3 regions of the Xanthomonas sp. NCPPB 1826 genome follow, and region 1 is predicted to be linked to each of the others. Evidence: predicted binding sites of a transcription regulator. Region 1 holds the regulator's gene; each other region holds the start of a gene.
The links. Region 1 encodes FliA, which starts transcription of late flagellar genes. Its sites were predicted from a motif close to TAAAGTTTNNCNNNCNNNGGCCGATAA; they were not measured.
Positions count from the first base shown of each region.

Region 2: a site for FliA is predicted at 5,336-5,362, ahead of AC1PLA_RS02000 (HD-GYP domain-containing protein). Genes of this name have one in related genera too.
Region 3: a site for FliA is predicted at 2,461-2,487, ahead of AC1PLA_RS03455 (GGDEF domain-containing protein). Genes of this name have one in related genera too.

Region 1 covers NZ_CM161521.1:2,362,520-2,369,788, forward strand. Annotated here, with positions in the region: gene AC1PLA_RS10165 (chemotaxis protein CheA) at 1-1,574, opposite strand, end outside; gene AC1PLA_RS10170 (protein phosphatase CheZ) at 1,577-2,203, opposite strand; gene cheY (chemotaxis response regulator CheY) at 2,203-2,595, opposite strand; gene AC1PLA_RS10180 (RNA polymerase sigma factor FliA) at 2,630-3,397, opposite strand; gene AC1PLA_RS10185 (MinD/ParA family protein) at 3,394-4,278, opposite strand; gene flhF (flagellar biosynthesis GTPase FlhF) at 4,265-5,947, opposite strand; gene flhA (flagellar biosynthesis protein FlhA) at 6,864-7,269, opposite strand, start outside.
Region 2 covers NZ_CM161521.1:462,887-470,155, reverse strand. Annotated here, with positions in the region: gene AC1PLA_RS02020 (benzaldehyde dehydrogenase) at 1-1,069, opposite strand, end outside; gene AC1PLA_RS02015 (coniferyl-alcohol dehydrogenase) at 1,098-1,865, opposite strand; gene AC1PLA_RS02010 (SphA family protein) at 1,899-2,840, opposite strand; gene AC1PLA_RS02005 (MarR family winged helix-turn-helix transcriptional regulator) at 2,966-3,442, opposite strand; gene AC1PLA_RS02000 (HD-GYP domain-containing protein) at 4,028-5,272, opposite strand; gene AC1PLA_RS01995 (MFS transporter) at 5,411-6,721, opposite strand.
Region 3 covers NZ_CM161521.1:790,083-797,351, forward strand. Annotated here, with positions in the region: gene AC1PLA_RS03445 (GAD-like domain-containing protein) at 1-1,141, shown strand, start outside; gene AC1PLA_RS03450 (DUF1615 domain-containing protein) at 1,192-2,283, opposite strand; gene AC1PLA_RS03455 (GGDEF domain-containing protein) at 2,723-4,597, shown strand; gene AC1PLA_RS03460 (Rrf2 family transcriptional regulator) at 4,738-5,178, shown strand; gene AC1PLA_RS03465 (NAD(P)/FAD-dependent oxidoreductase) at 5,614-6,513, shown strand; gene AC1PLA_RS03470 (hypothetical protein) at 6,578-7,123, opposite strand.

The DNA of each region.
Region 1 (7,269 bases):
TAGCCGGGCAGGCCGCGCAGGGCGCGGGGCAGGGGCTTGATCACCACTTCCTCGCGGCCGCGCACCTGATCCACCACCAGGCCGAAGCGGGTTTCGCCGGCCTGCAGCAGCACCACCGTCAGTAGCGGCGGTTGTTCGGCAGGCACGCCCAGCCAGCGACGCAGGTCGATCAGCGGCAGGGTGTGCGAGCGGCGGTCCAGCACGGCGCGGCCGTCGAACCAGCCCAGCGAGGTCTGCGGGGCGTGCAGCACTTCGACCACGCGCGCCAGCGGCAGGGCGTAGACGGCTTCGCCGGCCTGCACCAGCAGGGTCGGCAGGATCGCCAGGGTCAGCGGCACGCGGATCATGAAGCGGCTGCCGCGGCCCAGTTCGGACTGGATCTGGATCTGCCCGCTCAACTCGCGGATGCGCGATTGCACCACGTCCATGCCCACGCCGCGGCCGGAGATGTCGGTGACCTCGGCCTTGGTCGAAAAGCCCGGCATGAAGATCAGATGCAGGCACTCGTCGGTGCTCAGGCGGGCGGCGGCTTCGGCATCGATCAGGCCCTTGTTGCGGGCGATCTCGCGCAGGCGTTCGGGGTCGATGCCGGCGCCGTCGTCCTGGATTTCGATGCTGACGTAGTCGCCTTCCTGCTGCGCCGACAGGCGCACGTGACCGCTGCGCGGCTTGCCGGTGGCTTCGCGCAGGGCCGGCGATTCGATGCCGTGGTCGATCGCGTTGCGCACCAGGTGCACCAGCGGGTCGGCCAGGGCCTCGACCAGGTTGCGGTCCAGTTCCGTCTCGGCGCCGATCAGTTCCAGCTCCACTTCCTTGGACAGCGTGCGCGCGACATCGCGGGCCACCTTGGGGAAGCGTGCGAACACCTTGCTGACCGGTTGCATGCGGGTGCGCATCACCGCGGTCTGCAGGCGCGCGGTGGCGATGTCCAGCGTGCTGACCGCGCGGTCGAGTTCTTCGTCGCGCAGGCGGGTACGCAGGGTCTTGAGGCGATTGCGCGACAGCACCAGTTCGCCGATCAGGTTGACGATGGCGTCCAGGCGCTTGGTGTCCACGCGCACGGTCTGCTCGGCGTCGGCCGCCTTGGCCGCCGCCTTGGGCGCGGCCTTGGCGCCAGGCGCAGCAGCGCCATGTGCGTCATCGTGTGCGGGTGCAGCGGCAGCGGCCTTGGGCGCGGCCTTGACCGCCGGCGGGCCGCTCTTGGCATCGAACTGCGCAATCAGCGAGGCCGGTGCATGCGGCACGGTTTCGCCCGAGCCCATCGCATCCAGCATGGCCTGCAGATAATCCAGCGACTGCTGCGCGGCATCGAAGTGATGCGCCTGCAACACCGCCTGGCCGGAGCGTGCCATGCCCAGGGTTTCCTCGGCGGCGTGGCAGAGCTCGACCATCGGCTTGATCGCCAGGAAGCCGGCGCCGCCCTTGAGCGTGTGGAAGCCGCGGAACACCGCGTTGAGCTGGTCGGCTTCGTCCGGTGCCTGTTCCAGCGACACCAGCTGTTCGCCGAGGCGATCCAGGATTTCCTGGGCCTCGACAATGAAATCGGCAGCAATATCGTCTGGAACAGCACTCATGGTTACAGCCCCAATCCGGACAGCAGGTCGTCGGCGTCGTCCTGCGACACCGCGTGACGGTCCAGGCCCTTGACTGCAGGACCGGCAAGACCGCCGTCGTCTTTCTTCGGCTCGGGATTCTTCGGCGGCAGGCCGAGCGCACCGAAGCCCTCGTGCACGCGCCGCACGATGCCGGCCACGCGACGGATGATCTGGCCGCTCAGGTCCTGGTAGCTCTGCGCCAGCGACAGCTCGGTCAGGTTATGGCGCATCTTGTCCATCAGCGCGCCCTGGTCCTGGTTCAGGCCACCGTCGCGCAGCTGGTTGGCCAGCTCGCGGCATTCCTCGACCAGGTCCAGCGTGCGATGGCTGGCCTTCTCGGTCATTTCCACCACGTGGTCCAGGCGCGAGCAGGCATCGTCCAGTTCGCCGGCTTCCTCGGGCACGGTGGGCAGCTCGCCCAGCGCCTGCCCGAGTTCGCGCGCGAGCCGGCTCAGGCTCTGCATCATCGGGCGCGTGCGCAGCGCGGCGAGGTGGTCCACCTCGCGCCGCCAGGCGACCTGGTCACCGCTTTCCAGTGCATCGAGCGCGTGCTGCAGGCGCTCGATCAGGGCGGCACGTTCGGCATCGGCTTCCACGGTGGCGTTCATCAGGCGGTCGCCGCCAGACGTTCGAACACCTTGCCCAGCTTCTCTTCCAGCGTCTGTGCGGTGAACGGCTTGATGATGTAGCCGTTCACGCCGCACTGGGCCGCTTCGATGATCTGCTCGCGCTTGGCTTCGGCGGTCACCATCATCACCGGCAGGTGCTTGAGCTTGGCGTCGGCGCGGATGTTGCGCAGCAGGTCGATGCCGGTCATGCCGGGCATGTTCCAGTCGGTGACCACGAAATCGAACGGGCCGGCCCGCAACGCCGCCAATGCGCTGTTGCCGTCTTCGGCCTCTGCGGTATTGGTGAAGCCCAGATCGCCCAACAGATTCTTGACGATACGTCGCATCGTCGAGAAGTCGTCCACGATCAAAATCCGCATGTTCTTGTTCACATCAAGCTCCTAACACTAAAAATACGCGAAAAAATCATTCGTCAATTTCGACACCGGCATCGGCCAGTTCGAAGACCTTGAGGCGGCCGCGCAGACGCACCACCGCCTGGCCATGGATCTGGCAGACGCGCGATTCGCTGACACCGAGCACGGCGCCGATTTCTTTCAGGTTCAATTCCTGTTCGTAGTACAGCGACAGCACCAGCTGCTCGCGCTCGGGCAACTGGCCGATGGCCTTGCCCAGCTCGCGGCCGAATTCGCCACGCTCCATCATCTGCTGCGGATTGGGGCCGCCCTTGGCGGTGGTGTCCAGCTCGCCGTGATCCTCGATCCGCGACTCCAGGCTCAGCACCTGGCCGCGGGCGGCATCTTCCATCAGACGCAGGTAGTCGGGCAGCGGCATCTCCATCGCGGCGGCCACTTCGGTGGCGGCGGCGGCGCGGCCGGTGTGCTGTTCGATCTTGCGCACGGCGGCGGCAGCGTCGCGTGCGCGGCGGTGCACCGAGCGCGGTACCCAGTCGCCACGCCGGATCTCGTCGATCATCGAGCCGCGGATGCGGATCGAGGCATAGGTCTCGAACGAGGCGCCCTGTTCGGAGTCGTAACTGCGCGAGGCTTCGATCAGGCCGATCATGCCGGCCTGGATCAGATCGTCCACTTCCACGCTCGCCGGCAGGCGCGCGGCCAGATGGTGGGCGATGCGGCGCACCAGGTCGGCGTGCTGGGTGACGATATCGTTGGCGTTGTTGCGCTGCACGGCGCGGTACTGCGCGCTGGCCGTGGTTGCGGTAGCGGTGCTCATGCGGCCACTCCCCGTTGGATGATGCGTTCGACGAAGAACTCGACATTGCCGCGCGGCACGGTGGGGGCCTGCCAGCGCGAGGTACGGCGAGCGATTTCTGCAATGGCCTGCGCCGACGGACTGGCGGGGTAGGCCTTGATGACCGGCTGCTGGCGCTGCACCGACAGGCGCAACCAGTCGTCCTGCGGCACGTGGCCGAGGTAGTTCAGCGACACGTCGCCGAGGAATTTTTCGCAGACCCGCGACAGCTTGTCGTACAGCAGGCGGCCCTCGTTGGGGTCGCGCACCATGTTGGCGATGATCTGCAGGCGGTCCACGCCGCGTTCGCGCGAGAGCACCTTGATCAGCGCATAGGCGTCGGTGATCGAGGCCGGCTCGTCGCAGACCACCACCACGGTGTCCTGGGCGGCCTGGCAGAAGGTCAGCACGCTGTCGGTGATGCCGGCGGCGGTATCGATGACCATCACGTCCAGGTCGCGTTCCAGCTCGGAGAACACGTTGACCAGGCCGATGTGCTGGGCCGGGGCCAGTTCTGCCATGTGGCGGCGACCGGAGGCGGCCGGGACCACCAGCACACCGCCGGGGCCTTCGATGATCACTTCATCCAGCGTGCAGCGGCCGGCGATCAGGTCGGCCAGGGTGTACTTGGGCGACAGGCCCAGCACCACGTCCAGGTTGGCCAGGCCCAGGTCGGCGTCCAGCAGCAGGGTGCGCTTGCCCATGTCGGCCAGCGCCACGGCCAGGTTGGCGGAGATGTTGGTTTTACCCACGCCGCCCTTGCCACCGGTCACGGCAATGGTGCGCACCGGGCCCAGGGGCTCGGGACGGGTCGCCGACAGGGGGAAGGCGTTGGTCAGCTTGGCGTATTCACGCGACTGCATGGTTGTGCTCCGGAGTACAGGGCTTATCGGCAGCGCGCCGCAAATCTTCAAGGCGAAGAACGAGACTGGCGGCATTGGCGCGGTGCAGGTCGTCGGGGACCCGCTGTCCGTCAGTCACCCAGGTGATGGGCATTTGGTGATCGACGACGACCGACAGCGCACTACCGAAGCGGCCGGTCTCGTCAAGTTTGGTCAGCACCACGCCCTGGGGCTTGGCGTGGGCAAAGCGGCGCACGACCTCGTCGAGGTCGGAAAAGTGCGCGTTGGCAGGCAGCACCAGCAGCGAGGTGACCTGATGCGCGGCGCGCAGCCAGTTCAGCTGGGCGGCCAGGGCGCGGTCGCGCTGGCCCATGCCGGCGGTGTCGATCAGCACCAGCTTGTAGTCGCGCAGGCGCTCGAGCAGTTCCAGCAGGCTCTCGGCGCTGTCGGCCTCGTGCACGGCGATGCCGAGCTGACGGCCGTAGCTGTGCAGCTGCTCGCGGCCGCCGACGCGCTGGGTGTCGGTGGTGACCAGGGCCACATCGCGCGGGGCGTGCTGGGCGGCGAAGCGCTGGGCGAGCTTGGCGATGGTGGTGGTCTTGCCGGCGCCGGTCGGGCCGACCAGGGCGATCACGCCGCCGCGTTCCAGCGGGTCGACCGGGGCCACCGGCAGGCGCTTGGACAGCAGGCCCAGCATCAGCCCGCGGCCGCGGTGCAATTCGGTATCGGCCGGAATCTGCAGTGCCACGTCGCGGATCAGGCCGGCGTCGAAGCCGTAGTCGTCCATCAGCTCCAGAGCCTGCGCGCGCACCGGCGAGCCACGCAGGCGCTCGTCGGTGAGGCGGTTCATTTCGCGCTCGATCATCTGCCGCATCAGCGCCAGCTCGCCACGCAACTGCTTGAGTTCTTCATCGTTCTGCGGCGCCGGGGCGGCGGCGACCGGCACCGCGGCCAGCGCCGGCGGGGCGACCACCAGCGGCGGCAACGCGGCCGGCGGCAGGATCTGCGGCAGCGCGTCCAGGTCGAAGTCGGCGTCGTCGTCCAGCGCGTCTTCGTCCTGGTCGTAGCCGGCCTGCACGGGGGCAGCAGCGGCGGCCATGATCGGGGTCGGGGCCTGCACCGGGGCAGCCTGCACGGCGGCGCGCTGCACCGGCGCGGTGGTCAGGAAATCGGCGAACAGCTGTTCCGGCACGGCCGACAGCGCGTGTTCCTGGCGCGGCGCGGCGGTCACCGCGACGGCATGGGCCAGGGCCTGGGCGGCAGGCGAGGGGACGGCAGCGCTACGCACCGGTGCGGGGACCTGCGGCTGGCGCGGCACATTGACCGGCTGGCGCAGCGCCATCGCGGCGATCATGTCTTCGGCGGCACTGGCAACGCGCTGGCGCTGGCTCGTACCGGCATCGGCGGCCTGCTTCAGCGGTGCGTGGACCGGTGCGGCGGCGGCTTGCGGGGCCGGTGCCTGCGGGGCAGCTGCCGACGGGATCGGCGCGGCGGCAACGGCCGGCGTCTCGGAGCGCGCGGTTTCCAGGGCGCGCTGCACGAGTTCTTCGTCGTAGTTGCTGGCAGCGACGATCTCGATGCCTTCGGCGGTGCGGCGATTGGACAGGATCACTGCGTCCGGGCCGTGTTCTTCACGCACCATGCGGAATGCGGTGCGCATGTCCGGGGCAACGAAGCGTTTGATTTTCATGCGAAGTGCCTCCAGGAACGGGACCCGCCGGACGCCGGACGGGTGCGCGATGAATGTGGGTGTGTTGCCAGCGTCATGAGTTGCCTGTCCCGTTCGGTTGTTCCAAGTGCTGCTCTCGCCCCGCAGCGGTGGCGCTGGCTGCGGTCTCGGCAGAGCTAATGCACGCGGCGTGCCAAAACGGGGTGCCGGGGTTCCGGCGCGGGAAGCTGGGGCGTTAGGAACAGGCGGGGGCTGTGTGTCCGGCCGGGTCCGACGGCTTCAAGTCGATGGATTGATTGACTTTTTTCCGGGGCGGCGATGCGCTGGCGTCGTCGTGCGGGCGGAAGCGCTGGCGGCCGGAAGGCCAAGTCTGGGGCGCTCGGGATGCCTGGAAACGGCCAGCGCCGTGCAATCGATTGGAGATCCGGGCCAGTGGCGGCTTTCCGACGCCGGGGCGCTGGTCGGTCTCCGGCCTGCTGCCATCGCTGGCCAGCGTGGTGGGTAGGTTCGTAGGAGCGCACCTGGGCGCGACGGGCCGTCCCGGTAACGCCTGTCGCGCCCAGGTGCGCTCCTACGGTGGTGTCGGCGTCTGCGGTGCGTTGTCGGATTGCCTGGCCTGTCGTAGGAGCGCACCTGGGCGCGACGGGCTGTGCCGGTAACGCCTGTCGCGCCCAGGTGCGCTCCTACGGTGGTGTCGGCGTCCGCGGCGTGTTCTCGGGTTGCCTGGCCTGTCGTAGGAGCGCACCCGGGCGCGACGGGATGTGCCGGTAAAGCCAATCGCGCCCAGGTGCGCTCCTACAGTGGTGTCAGCGTCTGTGGTGTGTTGTCGGATTGCCTGGCCTGTCGTAGGAGCGCACCCGGGCGCGACGGGGTGTGCCGGTAACGCCTGTCGCGCCCGGGTGCGCCCCCACGGGGGGCGTTGGTCGGCGGGGCGGTTTCAGCTGATCGTGCCGACCAGCTTCAGGCGCTTGTCTTCGGGCACTTCGCTGTAGGCCAGTACCGACAGGGACGGGACGCTGTGGCGGACCAGGCGGGCCAGGGCGGCGCGGACCTGGCCGGGCACCAGCACCACTGCCGGCTCGTTGCGGGCTTCCTGCTTGCCGACGCAGTCGGCCAGGCTCTGGTGCAGGCGCTCGGCTAGGCCGGGCTCCAGCGCCACGCCGTTGCCGTGGGTGGACTCCTGCAGCACGCGCTCCAGCTGCGGGGCCAGCGTGTAGACCGGCAGCTCGGCCGACATGCCGGCGATTTCCTGCACGATGAAGCGGCCCAGCGAGGTGCGTACCGCGGCGGTGAGGGTGGTCGGGTCCTGGCTGTGCGGGGCGTGCTCGACCAGCGCTTCGACG
Region 2 (7,269 bases), 1.9 Mb from region 1:
CACCGGCGGCGACGCTGTCGTCCACGATATCGATCACCCGCTGCAGCTGGCGCTGGTCGATGATCGGGCCCAGTGCCACGGTGCCGCTGACTGGGTCGCCGACCGGCAGATGCCTGGCTTTTTCGGCCAGCCGCTGCGTGAATGCATCGGCGATCCCGCGCTGGACCAGCACGCGGCCGGTGGCCATGCAAATCTGTCCCTGATGCATGTAGGCGCCGAATGCCACTGCAGAGGCGGCCTTGTCCAGATCCGCGTCGTCGAGCACGATCACTGCATTGTTGCCGCCCAACTCCAGCGACACCTTCTTCAAATGCCGGCCAGCGATCTCGCCGATGCGCCGCCCGGCCGCGGTGGAACCGGTGAAGGCAATCATCGGGATATCCGGCGATTCGACCAGCGCCTGCCCGATGGCGGCATCGCCATGCAGTACATGCAGCAGTCCCTTCGGCAGGCCCGCTTCTTCCAGCACCTGCGCGATGATCACGCCACCGGTATACGGCGTGCGCGGGTCGGGCTTGAGCACCACTGCATTGCCCATCGCCAGCGCCGGGGCGACCGAGCGCAGCGACAGGATCAACGGGAAATTGAACGGGGAAATCACTGCGATCACCCCCAGCGGCAGATGCCGCGCCAGGCTGAGCTGACCGGCGCCCGTCGGTAGCACCTGGCCGACCGCCTGCAGCGGCAGCGCCGCAGACTGCTGGTAGATCACCACCGATTCGTTCACTTCGCGCTGGGCCTTGGGCAGGATGCCGCCGGTTTCGCGCGCGATCAGCAGCGCCGCTTCGGCACTGCGCGCTTCCATCAGCTGCGCGGCACGGTGAAACACCGCAGCGCGCTCACGCGGCGCAGTGGCTGCCCAGGCACGCTGCGCTTTCTTGGCCAGCGCCACGGCAGCGGCGACATCGGCCAGGTCGGCCTTGCCGACTTCGTGCAGCAGCGTGCCGGTGGCCGGTTCGATGATCTGCACGGTGCCGCCGTTGCCGGGCACCCAGTCGCCATTGAAGATGCAGCCATGCCACGCCGAAGCGGCGCTTGCGGCAATGGCGGTATTGGGGAGAGCGTTCATGGTCTAGCCTCCTGCTGAGGGGGTGGTGTTACAGAGTGGTGGACGCCAGCCCGCCATCGACCGGCAGGGTGATGCCGTTGATCCAGCGCGCCGCATCGGAGGCGAGAAACACGATGGCCTCCGCCACCTCGTCGGCATACGCCGGCCGCGTCATGCGCTTGGCATCTTCCTTGACGCGCTCCTCGCCGAGCATGGTGACGAAATCGCCAAGAATCGGCGTAAACACCGGCCCCGGCGAGACGTTGTTGACGCGCACGCCGTGCTCGGCGAACCAGGGCCGCGACTGCAGCAGCGTCCACACGATCAGCGCTTCCTTGAAGTACTGGTAGCAGGTGTCGTGCGCCACCGGATGCGCCTGCAGCCATGCATGACCAGACGCAAAGCTGTCGGTGGCGGCCAGTTGCTTGTGCAGTTCCAGGCGCTGCGGCCACTCGGCGCCCAGGATGGAAGCCACATTGATGATGGAACCACCGGGCGTCATGCGCGGCAGCAGCGCCTGGCTCAAATGGCGCAGGCCCAGATAGTTGACGCGCGCCACCACCTCCAACGGCGCGGTACCGGGGACGCCAGCCACATTGGCCAGCGCATCGATACGCGCCGGCAAGGCCTGCACCAGCGCATCGATGGATGCCGGATCGCCAAGATCAGCTTGGTGGAACCCGTGCAGCGACATCTGCACCGGCGTGCGATCGACGCCGATCACCGTGGCGCCATGGAAACGGGCCAGACGCGCGACTTCGGCACCGATGCCCGATGCCACGCCGGTGACCACGATCGTCTTGTTCTGCAAATTCATTGCCACTCTCCGAAGAGGCCGGATGTACCGGCGCTAGAACACATGGACGTACTGCAGGTTGACGTTGTTGCCGGAGGCGGCGTTCTTGACCTCCACCGGCAGATACACATTGGCGAACAGCATGTTGTTGGCATCCATCCGCCATACGCCACCGGGACCCGCATAGAACACGCTCTGGCGGGTGTCGGCCACGCGCTGCCCATTGGTGCGGTTGTCGCGGAACTGGGTGAGGTAATAGGCATTCACGCCAAGCCGGATGTCGGGTACCACTTCCCAGGAGGTGGCGAAGTTGATCCAGCCCGCGTCGCCGGCCTGGCCGTTGCGGAACTCGAAGCCCGGCGGCAGGTTCGGGCGCCGCTCGCTGCGGAAGTTGTTGATGTAGTTGATGCGTGCGCTGACTTCCCAGTTGGGGGTCGGGAACACGGTGAACGCATATTGCGGCACCAGCGACCAGTAGCCGGCGCCCTGATTGAGGTCGCGATCGCGGTCGAACTTGCCGATCGGCGCGATCGCATCGATTTCGAAGCGCTGCGAAAATACCGGCCTGCCATTGCGGATCACCGGCAGCATCTGCAGATACGGGCCGAAGGTCAGGTCACCCACGCCGGCGCCGTTGTCGCGCAAGCTGGCAATGCTGTTGCGCCCGAACGAGGCATCCAGATTGATCAGCGGCAGCAGCGTGTTGATGCCCACTGCGCCGCCGAAGAGCTTGTACGGGGTGACATAGGCGACCTGGGTCAGCAGCAGGGTGGAATCGATGCGTGGGCGGTCGAACACCAGTACGTCGTCGCCGCGGGAATCCTTGATCGCGTCCAGTGAGCTCTGGCGCAGATAGGTGATCACCGCCCAGCCGGGCGTGGTGCGGGTGAAACCGTCCAGATAGCTGGTGCCGCCGGTATTGATGCCGTTGGTCAGCGTCGTACTCTGCGGCAGGTTCTGTGCGCCGGCCGTGCCGGCAGCAAATAGCGACAGCATGCCAAGCGCTGCGCGGCGCAGTGCCGACGCGCGGGAAGACAACCCAGACAGGACCGACACGCCGGCAACGGCGCGTGCGCAGGTCAAAGGGAAAGCTGGCCGTGCGCCTGCACGGCAACGGCGGATTACGCGGTGTCCAGACGGTCCAGCCGGTCGAGTGCGCGCAGCAACGGCGCCTCGCTGCTGCCCAGCACCACGCTGAGCTGCTGTTCCATGCGCAGCACTTCGGCCTCGGCAGCGCTCAGCAGGGTCACGCCGGCGCTGGTCAGCGACAGATGCTGCATGCGTCGGTCCTGGCGTCCCCGCACCTGCCGCAGCAGGCGGCGCTTGACCAGGCGTGCCACCACGATCGCCAGGTTGGGCGCCGACACGTGCAGCACGTCGCCGATCTGGCGCTGGTTGATGCCCGGGTTGCCGTCCACCAGCATCAGCAACGAGAAGTCGACCGGCTTGAGGTCGAACGCAGCCACGCAGTCCTGAAACATCCGCCGCACCAGCAACTCGGTGCGGGTGATGCGGTAGCCCAGCAGCCGCAGCAGGCGTGCCTGATCCACCGTTGTGACGGCATCCGGCAGCGGTACGGCAGTGGCAGTGACGGACATGACGGTTCTCGCAGCGAAGACGACAGGCGGACCGGTGCGCGCAGCGCTCACCGCCCGCAACGCCGATCCGCGGCGTGAGCTGCATTGTAGACGCGCGCAGGCATGCCGATGTGGGCGTGGCCGCCAACCGCGTGGCACCGGCGTGCAGGCAGGTCGCCACAGGCTGGTGCCAGTCCAGCGCCAGCACGTGGCGGCCGCATGCGGCGGCACGCAGGTGTGGGAAGCGACGGTCATCCAGGCACGGCTGCGACATGGGATCCGGGGTCGGCAAGTGATTGCGTTCCGGAATAGTTATGGATCATAACTACATTGCCAAGCTGCAGCGCAGCATGGTCGCGCTCGCCAGGCTGACCAGGCGGGCCGATAGGCCTGGCGGGCATGGTGGCAACCGCCTGTGACAGGCACGCCGGGCACAGGTGTGCGCGGCATGCCGGGCCTGGCAGCGGTGGTGGCAATCACGACGGCAAGGCTGCGGCCGTCGCCGGACGACGGCTGCGGACCCAGACCACTCGCCCAGCGCATCTCCGCACCGGCTAGGCCGGGTGCACATGTGCGGCCTGTGGCCAGCGGGTTACGGGTTACGGGTTACGGCAGCCAGAGCTTCTCGAGATCGCGGAAGCCCCAGTCCGAGGGGCTTTCCATCTGCGCGATGCGGTCCTGGCAGTCCGGGCGCGACAGGTCGATGTCCTGCACCAGCACATGGCTGCGCAGCTTGGCCGAATAGAACACGCGCACCTTGGGCTTGAGCAGTGCATCGGGGGTCTGCTCGATCACCACCGCCAGTTTCTGCGACTCCAGCCGCACCAACGAGCCGACCGGATAAATCCCCAGCCGGCGCACGAAGGCCTGGAACACCACCGGGTCGAAGTGCCCCTGCCACGACGCCATGCGCTTGAGCGATTCGGCCGGATCCCAGCCGCGCTTGTAGGGGCGGTCCGAGCTGATGGCGTCGTACACATCGCACACCGCGCCCATCCGCGACATCAGCGCGATGTTCTCGCCCGCCAAGCGGTTCGGGTAGCCGCTGCCGTCCATTTTCTCGTGGTGGTGCAACGCGATCTCCAGCACCACCGCGTTCTGCACCCCGCCAGCCAGCAGCAGGCGATGACCGTCCAGCGGGTGCTGGCGCATGATCGCCATCTCTTCGTCGGTGAGCTTGCCGGGCTTGTTGAGGATGTCCAGCGGCGTCACCGCCTTGCCCATGTCGTGCAGCAGGCCGCCCATGGCCGCCTCGACGACCTGCCCTTCGGGCAGACCGAGCTGGCGCGCCAGCCCGCTCATCAGGCCGGCCACCGCCATCGAATGCAAATAGGTGTAGTCGTCGGCGGTCTTGAGCCTTGCCACGCTGATCAAGGCCTGCGGATGCCGCAGGACCGAATCGTTGATGGCTTCCACCAGCGGCATCGCCGCCTCGGTGTCGACGGTGCGGCCAAGCCGCACATCGCGGAACATCGCCTCGACCGTATCGCGGCCGTCTTCGAAGATCTTGCGTGCGCGCACCACTTCGGACTCGATGCCGACCTGCGCGGTGACGCTATTGGTCCGTGCGGTGCGCGTGGTGGTGGCCGGCTCGGGGGGGTCCGGTGCCGGCGGCGGCGGTTGCTCCGGCTCAGGCTGCGGATCGGGCGCGTCCGGCGCCGCCGTGTCCAGGTCCAGGCCACGCGCGGTATCGATCACCAGTTGCTCGATCCGGCTGCCATGGATCTTCTCCACGTCGTCCGAATCGACCAGGAACGAGGTCTTCCAGAACGGGTGGTGCACCCACGCGCCCAGCAGCTTGTAGACATACATGCCGGGGCGGAGTTGGTCTGAATCGATGGTTCTGAGCATGCCGGCGCTGATCTGCAAATGGTCCGCGGAAGAGCCCGCCACGACGATGGAGGGTCTGTCGGGTTATCGGCAGTGCGCAGGATTTCTTTGGTCCGGTAGAACTCGCTCGCGCCGCGCGGCGACCGCTGGCTGAGCAGTTCAGCGCGCCGGCAGGCGCATGCCCAGCACGGCGATGGCCGCGAGCAGCAGCGGCACGCTGCAGGCCAGGTACAGGGCCGCCGGCGACCAGCCCGCATCCACCAGCACGCCCACGCACAGCGGCGAGGCGATCGCACCGAAGCGGCCCACCCCGATCGCCCAGCCCATGCCGGTGGAACGCACCGCCGCCGTGAAGACCACCGGCGCCACCGCATACAGCCCGGCGATGGCGGCAAACAGCACCGCGCCGCTCAGCACCGCAATGACGAACGCCCAACCCAGCACCGTGCTGTACCAGCCAAAGGCCAGCAGCGCCAGCGCCGACAGCCCCAGCACACCGGCGGTCAGCCACGACAGCCGCGCACGCGCGGCCAGCGCGCTGAAGATCGCACCGCCGGCGATCCCGCCCAGATTCAACAACACGCCACCGGTGACGCCCTGCTCTGCCGACAAGCCGGCCACGACCAGCAGCTTCGGAGTCCAGCTGAGCACGAAATAGAACGCAAACATCAGCAGAAAGAACGCCAGCGCGATCAACAGCGACTGCCGCCGCAATGCCGGCACGAACAGGGCCGCATAGCCCCGCGCCCGATCGGAGCCATGCGGCGGTGGTGACGGCAGTACCGCTTGCGGCGGCATGCCCATGCGCGCAAGCACCGCATTGAAGCGTGCGCCTGCGTTGGGTGGGCGACGCGCGATCAGAAATTCCAACGACTCGGGCAAGAACGCCAGCACCAAGGGCACACACAGCAGCGACCCGAGCGCGCCGAGCACGAACACCGCGTGCCAGGACCAGTGCTGCAACAGCAGTGCTGCGATCGCGCCGCCCAGCGTCGCGCCGATCGGATAACCGGTGGCCTGCAGCGCCAGTGCCGTGCTGCGCCACTGGGCGGTGGAATATTCGGCAGCGATGACCGCAACGCAGGCCAGCATGCCGCCGATGCCGATCCCGGTAAATGCACGCAACGCGCCGAGTTGCCACACCCCGGTGGCCAGCGCCGACGCGCCCATGCCCATGGTCAAGATCGCCAGGCATACCAGGATCGTCGCGCGCCGCCCGATGCGGTCGGCCAGCGGCGCCAGCAGCAACGACCCCACCGCCATGCCGACCAGGCCGGCACTGAACAAGGCCCCGAGCAGCTTGCCCGACAACTGCCACTGCGCCGACACATGCGGGGCGGTGAAGGCCATCGCCATCACATCGAAGCCATCGAGCATGGTCAGCAACACGCACACCGCCACCGCCCTCCACTGAAACGGCGTCATGCGTTGCAGTACGAAGGGTGCAGGTGTCGCGGCGCTCTGGGTCATCGGGTGATCCTGGTTAGGGAGGGCAGCTGCATTGGCAACCTCACGCATGGCCATGCGCTCACGCAGCGCCGCCACGACGAAGACGCAAGCACGCTGGACGCTGCGACGGCCTTCGACAGCGCAGCGGCACTGCAACGCGGCAACGACAGTCGGGTGTTGCAATGTCACCGGCACGCTAGTCCGATCGCAGAGCGCGTTCAAGACAGCGACCTGCACGGGTGTGCGCTTATCGAACAAGCCGGCAGCGCGCTTCGCTTATCCCTCCACGCATTCGTTGAGCTGTCTGCGCAGCGGCATCTGCGGTGTGCGCCTTGCCTGCACGGAAACGATCGACCTCGCATGCGGCGCTGCAGCGCGTGACTTGAGTGCGATCAGACCTGGCGACCCTCACGTTCGTCTGGTCAGGCTTGCAAAGCGCAGTGCCGCACTCGTGGTGCAGGCATGGATGCAACGTTGCTGGCAGCGAGGTTGAACGACGCGACATGCGCATGACTGCACACCGCGACGCGCACCTCGATCCGTTCGAAGCGGCAGCGAATGTGCAGGCG
Region 3 (7,269 bases), 1.6 Mb from region 1:
GCTGACCGCCACCGACGAAGACGTGGCCTATCTGGATCCGGTCTCGAAAGCGACTGGCGATCTGACCTGGAACCTGGACGACTTCTTCAATCAGTCCCTGTGCGAGGCGGAATTCTGCGACTCCCTGATCCCATCGGCCCTGCTCGCCGCCGCGCGCAAAGAGTGCGGCGCACTGGCTGCGGGCGAGGTCTACGAGATCGATCAGATGATGTTTTCGATGCAGATGTTGCGAGTCGACAAGGTCGATGCGTTGGCGCTGCACACCCGGCTTCGCGATGCTGTCGACGGCCCTGCAACCGTTGCCGATGCACCTACGACCAATGGCGAGGCATTGCCCGCAGAGCAGCGCTCTATGTTCGAGGGCATCTTCAACGCGCCACAGTGCAGCAGCGACCTGCAGGGCGTGTACCTGTCGTCTTACATCGATTGGCATCGCATGCTGGCGATCGAGCCCAACGGGCAGTATCGCCTGCTGTTTTGGAAAATCGATCATCGCAGCCTTGCACGCACCGATGTGCGTGCGTATGCGGGCCGCTACGAGGTAACGCATACCGAGATTGGCGACGAACAGGTGACGCTCGATATTCGGTTGCGCAGCGACTCCAGTGGTAGCGATGCCAACGATGCGCAGCTGTTGGTCATGCGCTCGGGTACCGACATGTTCCTGCTGCGCGCCGACGAGCTGGCAGACATGGCAACGGCCATGGATGGCTCGAAAACGCTGGGCCGCAGCGAGTATTACTTTCGCAAGGTGAGGTTGGGCGATGCATTTGTCGAGGAGCCATCCGGTGGACGCGCTGCGCCCCCGCTTGCCGATCTTCCACGCGCGTTACAGCAACGGGTGACTGCCGAAGCGATCATCGCCACCATCACCCATGTGGACGACGTCGACCCCGACGCTGAAGACGACGGCGCCGGCACCGTCATGTGCACACTGGACCGAGGCCAGGACGATGGGCTGCGCATGAACATGCCGCTGCGCTCGCCGCCAGACACCGGGCGCGCCCTGTACGGCTGGGTCTGGGAGATGCACCCTGCCGCGTGTCGGGTCGGCATCAACTATCAACGCGGTAGCGATGGCAAGGTGGAACATGGCCCTGTTGTCGGCGATGTGTTGACCAGTCGCCTGAGCGGGGAATGAGATGGCGGTGCGCAGCGCAGGCAGTGCTCGCAGCGCGGCAAGCCAGTGGCTTACTTGCCCATGCAGCGCTTCCAGCGCTCGTTCACGCGTTGCGCGAACCAGGCGGTGGTGAGGGTGCGGGTGATCTTGGGGCTTTCCAGTGTGATGCCGGGCAGCACCGCGCGCGGCAGCGGCTTGCCGGCACTGCGCTCGGCCAGCGCGAAGACCTGGCGATACAGCGCGGTGGCTTCGAAATCGGCAGAGTTGCCGGCTTCCAGGGCGCGGCGTAGCTGCCGGTCGCTCATCGCCAGCTGGCTGCCCAGGGCGCGTGCGGCGCGTTCGGTGCCGCCGGGCGCATCCAGGCTGGCACCCGGTGTCAACAGGTCGCCGTCCAGGGTCAGCGCGATGCCGCTGGCCTTGCTCAGCGCCGCCTGGAAGGCGGCATTGCGGCTGGCGTACCAGCCGGCATTGAAGTCGGCAAAGCGGTACAGCAGTGCGTCGTAACTGGCCGGATACCCGAGCAGGTGCCTGGTGCCGAACCACAGCCCGCCGCGACGGCTGAACACCTCGTGGCGGATCGAGTCGCCGGGCGGATACGGGTAGCGCTCGGCATGCTGCTCGGCAAAGGTGATGCTGACCTGCATCGGCCCGGCGGTATGCACCGGGTTGAGCCCGTCGAACAGGCGCGCCCCCAGCGGCACGCTGCCGGTGAAGTCTTCGAAGATGCGGCTCAGCTCCTGCTCGGTGCGCGCGCTCGCGATGCGCGTGGCATAGCTGCGGCCGTCGGGCGAGTCGATGCGCAGGGCGGCATCGACCATGAAGCCGGGAATGTGATGCGCGCTGGCACGGCGGTCGATCTCGGCGCGCGAAATCTTGCCGAGATTGGGCACCACCGGATTGGCCTGGTAGGTCGACTCCTGCTCGGTCACCGCCAGCACCGCGCAGATGTGCTCGGCGCTGGTGTCCAGGCCCTGCGAGGACAGCGCCACGTAGACATCGTCGGCCCAGCCGTTGCGATCGCCCAGCGTGGCCGGCAGGCGCCGGGCGATGTCGGCCTTGACCGCGTCCGGGGAGCGCTGTGGCGCACGCGGCGCCTGGGTGGCGCAGGCCGACAGCAAGGCGACGGCGAGCAGCGTGAGCAGGCGGGGCAGGCGGGATGTCACGGCGTCTCCAGGATCCGGGGGGCGGCAGCAGCTGCCGTGCCGCAGTTTACGTGGCTGTCGCGGGGTGGTTGCATGCGGCAATGTGCGGCAGCCGCGACGGCGCGGGTCGCCCGCCGGGCCGCAGCGCTTGCCAAGGGGCATGGCCGCAGGCCGCTGTCATGCGATCTGCCGGCCGATTCAAGCCCGCTGCACGCAGGCCGCTAACGCTCTTGACGCATAGCGTGGCGATCACATGACCTGCCGTGTTCGCCGGTCATCATGACCGCGTGTTTTGCATCGAAGTGGCGTCCATCAGACGCCGATATCGCCCCGATTCCACCGCCAGCCAACCATGGGAGAGCTCGAGTGCCGCAGCAACCAGCAAACCCGATGCGGGCCGGGCGGCGTGTCTTGTGCACGGCAGCCATGCGGTGTGACTCATCGTCGCCGTGAGGTGTCGATGAGCAGTGCGACGCCACGCTGGCGGCGCATGGTCGTGGGGATGGCTGCAATGCTGTTCAGCGCGGCGCTGTGGGCGCAGCCGCAGCCGTGGAAGAGCATCGAGACCGCCGCGATCGACGACCCCAGGGCCGCCTTGCAGGCCGCCCAGGCTGCGTTCGAGCGTGCCCGCAGCGATGGCGACGCCGATGCGCAGTTCTGGGCCTCGCTGGCGCAGGCGCGGGCGCTGATTTCGCTGGAAGAGACCGAGCGCCGCCAGGCAGCCCTGGCCCAGGCGCATGCGCTGCTGGAACGGGTGCGCGGCAACGCGGCGCAGGCGCAGCTGTGGCTGGCGATCGTGCAGGCGCTCAGCGATGTGCGCGAGAGCCCCAACCGCGGCATGCTGGCGCGGCTGGAAGCGCTGCGTCAGCAGGCGCGCGCGCTGGGGCGCAACGATCTGCTGTGCGAGATCGAAGCGGTCGACATGTGGAGCATGCTCGCCTCCGGCAGCAGCGACGAGGCCTGGAACGCGGCGCAGGCCAGCTACCAGTGCGCGGTGCGCGAGCACAGCTTGAGCCTGGAGCTGGATGCCTTGACCCAGCTCGGCTCGCTGGCCAGCCGCGTGGGCGGCCGTTCGGCGGAAGACAACGATGCCGAGGACTATCTGCAGCGCGCCCTGGCGCGCCTGCGCGGCCAGCCGGCACGCTTCCAGCGCAGCCTGATCGAATACGAATACGGCACCTCGCTGGCAGCGCAGCAGCCGGACGCGTCGCTGCTGCATTTCAGGCGCGCGCTGGCGCTCAGCCGCGAGCTGGGCGATCAGGCTGGCGTGGCCGCGGCATTGACCAGCGCCAGCGAGGTGCTGATCGACGCCGGCGATGCCACCGCGGCACTGGCAATGGCGCGCGAGGCGCTGCCGTTGATGCAACACCAGGGCAATGTCGGCCGCGTGGCCGCCTGCCATGCGGTGTTGTTGCGGGCATTGACCGCGCTCAAGTCCGGCAGCCTCGGCATGGAGATCATCGCGGCCAGGGCAGCGGACGACCCCAATCTGCCGTTGGTGCGGCGCGCGCGACTGCTCGATGCCATTGCCCAGGCACTGGCAGCGGAGGGGCGGCATGCCGAGGCCTACCAGGAACTGCAGCGCGCCAACACGCTGCGTGCGCAGAGCCTGGATCGCCAGCGCGACACCGTGATGCTGCGCCTGCAGGCGCGTTATGAAGATGCACGCCGTGGCGCGGAAACCGCCGAGTTGCGCCGCCGCAGCGAGACCGCGCAACTGGCGTTGCAGGCCCGCGAAGCCGGTCAACGCGCCTTGTGGATTGCACTCTGCGCGGCCTGCCTGCTGTTGCTGGGCGCGCTGGTGGTGCTGGCCTTCGGTGCGCGCCACCGAAGGCAACTCTCGCGGCTGGCGATGCGCGACGAACTCACCGGCCTGCCCAATCGCCGCGCCATTCGCGCCGAGGCGCAGCAACAGGTCGAGCAGGCGGTGCGCTCGCAGGTCCCGTGCATGCTGGCATTGATCGATCTGGACCACTTCAAGCTGATCAACGACATGCATGGCCACGCCGCCGGCGATGCCGTGCTCAAGGCGCTTGCCAGCGCCTCCAGGTTGGCGCTGCGCACGCAGGATCGGCTGGGCCGGCTGGGCGGCGAAGAGTTCCTGCTGGTGCTGCCGGGCTGCAGCGCAGAGGAGATTCCGGCGGTGTTCGCACGGCTGCGCAACGCGGTGGCCGCGATCGAGATCGCCGGCCTGCCGGCCAATCAGCCGGTGCGCTTCTGCATGGGCGCGGTGAGCGTCACTGCGGGGAGCGGCCTGGATGTGCTGCTGGGGCAGGCCGATCTTGCGCTGTACGCCGCCAAGACCGCCGGGCGCGATCAATGGGCAGTGGTTTGACTGCTGCATGCGCGGCTGCGCGGCGCCGGCTGCGACATCTGCGCGGGGCTGCGGCACAATCGTGCGGTGGCGCAGCCACGTTGCCTTCCTTCGATTGAGCAAACCGAGACCGCGTGCGAACCGATAGCCGCCTTTCCCGCATGCTGCATGTGCTGTTGCACATGGCCAGAAGCCAGCAGCCGATAACCTCCGAGCAGATCGCCGGCATGCTGTCGACCAATGCGGTGGTGGTGCGTCGGACCATGGCCGGCTTGCGTGCTGCCGGCTACGTGCAGTCGAGCAAGGGCCACAACGGTGGCTGGCATATCGCGTGCGACCTGACCCAGGTGACATTGCTGGACGTGCACCGTGCAGTGGGCGGCCCGCATCTGTTTGCGATCGGCGCCGATCACCCCAACCCGCAATGTGGCGTGGAGCGCGTGGTCAACGCAGCCATCGCCGACGCGCTGGCCGAGGCACAAACCGTGTTGCTGCAGCGCCTGGGCACGGTGACGCTGGCAACGCTGGCGGACGAGTTCGATGCGCTGTGCACGGCAGCCGCGCTGCCTGCCGGTCCGCCGACAGGCAAACGCAGGCGCTGACGCACACCAGCTGTTGCATACGCCGTTGTACATGGCGTGCAGCCGGGATGGCGGACGCGCGGTGTGCCTGTGCTTGCAGTCCCATGCGGCGCGTACGCATGCGCTTTGCGGCAGCTGGTTGGCATCGATCGCAGACAGGGCGCGCTTAGCCAGGCGCGATCGCCAGGACGCTGTCGTTTTTCGGCATGGCGTGTATGTGCGCATCCGCGCAGCACCGCCACGCCGCACTGGCAAACAATGCATTCCTGCAGGTGACGACGCAAACCGCCGCCGATCACGGCGAGCGTGACAGCAGGCAGCGCATCAACCCTCGGCTCGCACACGCAACCCGTCAGCCATCAAGCAGGTAACCACGTCAGCACAGCGCGGTTGAATCGCCGGCCTTTTCATGTAACATCGAAAAGTACATAAAGCGGATTTCAACCGGGAGCGGACATGCAGCACGACGTGATCATCATTGGCGGCAGCTATGCCGGACTGTCGGCCGGGCTGCAGCTGGCGCGTGCACGGCGCGCGGTCCTGGTGATCGATAGCGGCCAGCGCCGCAATCGCTTTGCCACCACCTCGCACGGGTTTCTCAGCCGCGACGGTGCATCACCTGCGCAGATTGCCGAGACCGGACGCGCGCAGCTGCTGGCCTATCCGAGCGTGCAATGGGCCGACGGCCAGGTGATACAGCTACGCGGCGAGGCGGAAGCCTTCGAGGTGACGCTGGCCGATGGCTCCACGCATACCGCGCGTCGCCTTGTCCTGGCGATGGGGGTGGTCGATCGTCTGCCGCCGCTGGCCGGCCTGGCAGAACGCTGGGGCACGCAGGTGTTCGCCTGCCCGTACTGTCACGGCTATGAACTGGGCCAGGGACGCATCGGCGTGCTCGCCACCTCCGCCTTTGCGGTGCATCAGGCGGCCATGCTGCCGGACTGGGGTGCAACACAGCTGTTCTTGAACGACGCGGTGGTGCTGGACGAGGCGCAGCACGCGCAATTGCAGGCACGTGGCGTGCGCGTGGTAGGCGGCACAGTGGCGGCGCTGCAAGGCGATGGCGACGTGCTGGAGCTGGTGTTGCGCGATGGGCAGGTCTGCGCGCTGGATGGCCTGTTCATCACCACCCAGACCGAGCTCAGTGCCTTGGTCGCATCGCTGGGCTGCAGTACCAGCGAGGGGCCGCTGGGCCGTCATATCGCGGTGGATGCCATGCAGGCCACTTCGGTGCCGGGTATCGCTGCCTGCGGCGATGTGGCCAATCCGGCGGCATCGATCGCGTTTGCGGTTGCCAGCGGCGCAATGGCCGGCGTGGCAACGCATCGCTCGTTGATGTTCGGTCTGAGCAACTGAGCGGCGTGTTGCGATCAACCCTGCAGACCATGCCGGCCTGCAGGGGAGATCGCGGCTGCGCTGCTTACTGGCTGACTTCCTGCATCGCAATCTTGTGCTGCTTGGAGTACGCGCGCTGCGCGGTATTCAGCGCTTCCATATCGGTGTTGAGCTGGGCGGACACGGTTTCCAGATCCTTGGCCAACGGCGCCAGCTCGGCATTGCCGTAGCCGTTGGGCAGGGCGGCCACGCGTTCAAGCGCGGCCATCATTGCGTCGGCACTCTTGAGGTAGGCCGACAGCTTGCCGTCCAGGTCCTTGGCGTTGTCGGGCACGCCCGAGGCCACGGCGGTATTGGCCTGCGCGTTGGCGGCCAGTGCCTTGCGCTGGCTGCCCAGTGCGGTCTTGTAGCTGTCCAGCGGCTTGTGCGCGACGGCATCGGCCACCAGGCTCTGCCCGCGATCGCCCGATACCCACGGGTCGATGATGGTGACCGCGCCATTCCAGGCCGAAATGTTGTGTAGCAGGTAGTCGCTGGAGGAGAGCTTGGAGGCGCCGGTGGTGGTACCGCCACCGCAGGAGGCCAGCAGCAGACTGAGAGAGACAAGCAGGAAGGTGGTGAACGTCTTCAAAGCGAAAGATCCTTGGTACGAGGCCGTTGTTGCCAATGCATGGCGAAGACGGCAAAAACCCCAAGGAAGCGCCCGGACAATCCATGTTGCACTGTTGCTGGCCATCTTCCCTGAGACGAATGCAGCGTGGAGCATTCCATTCACTC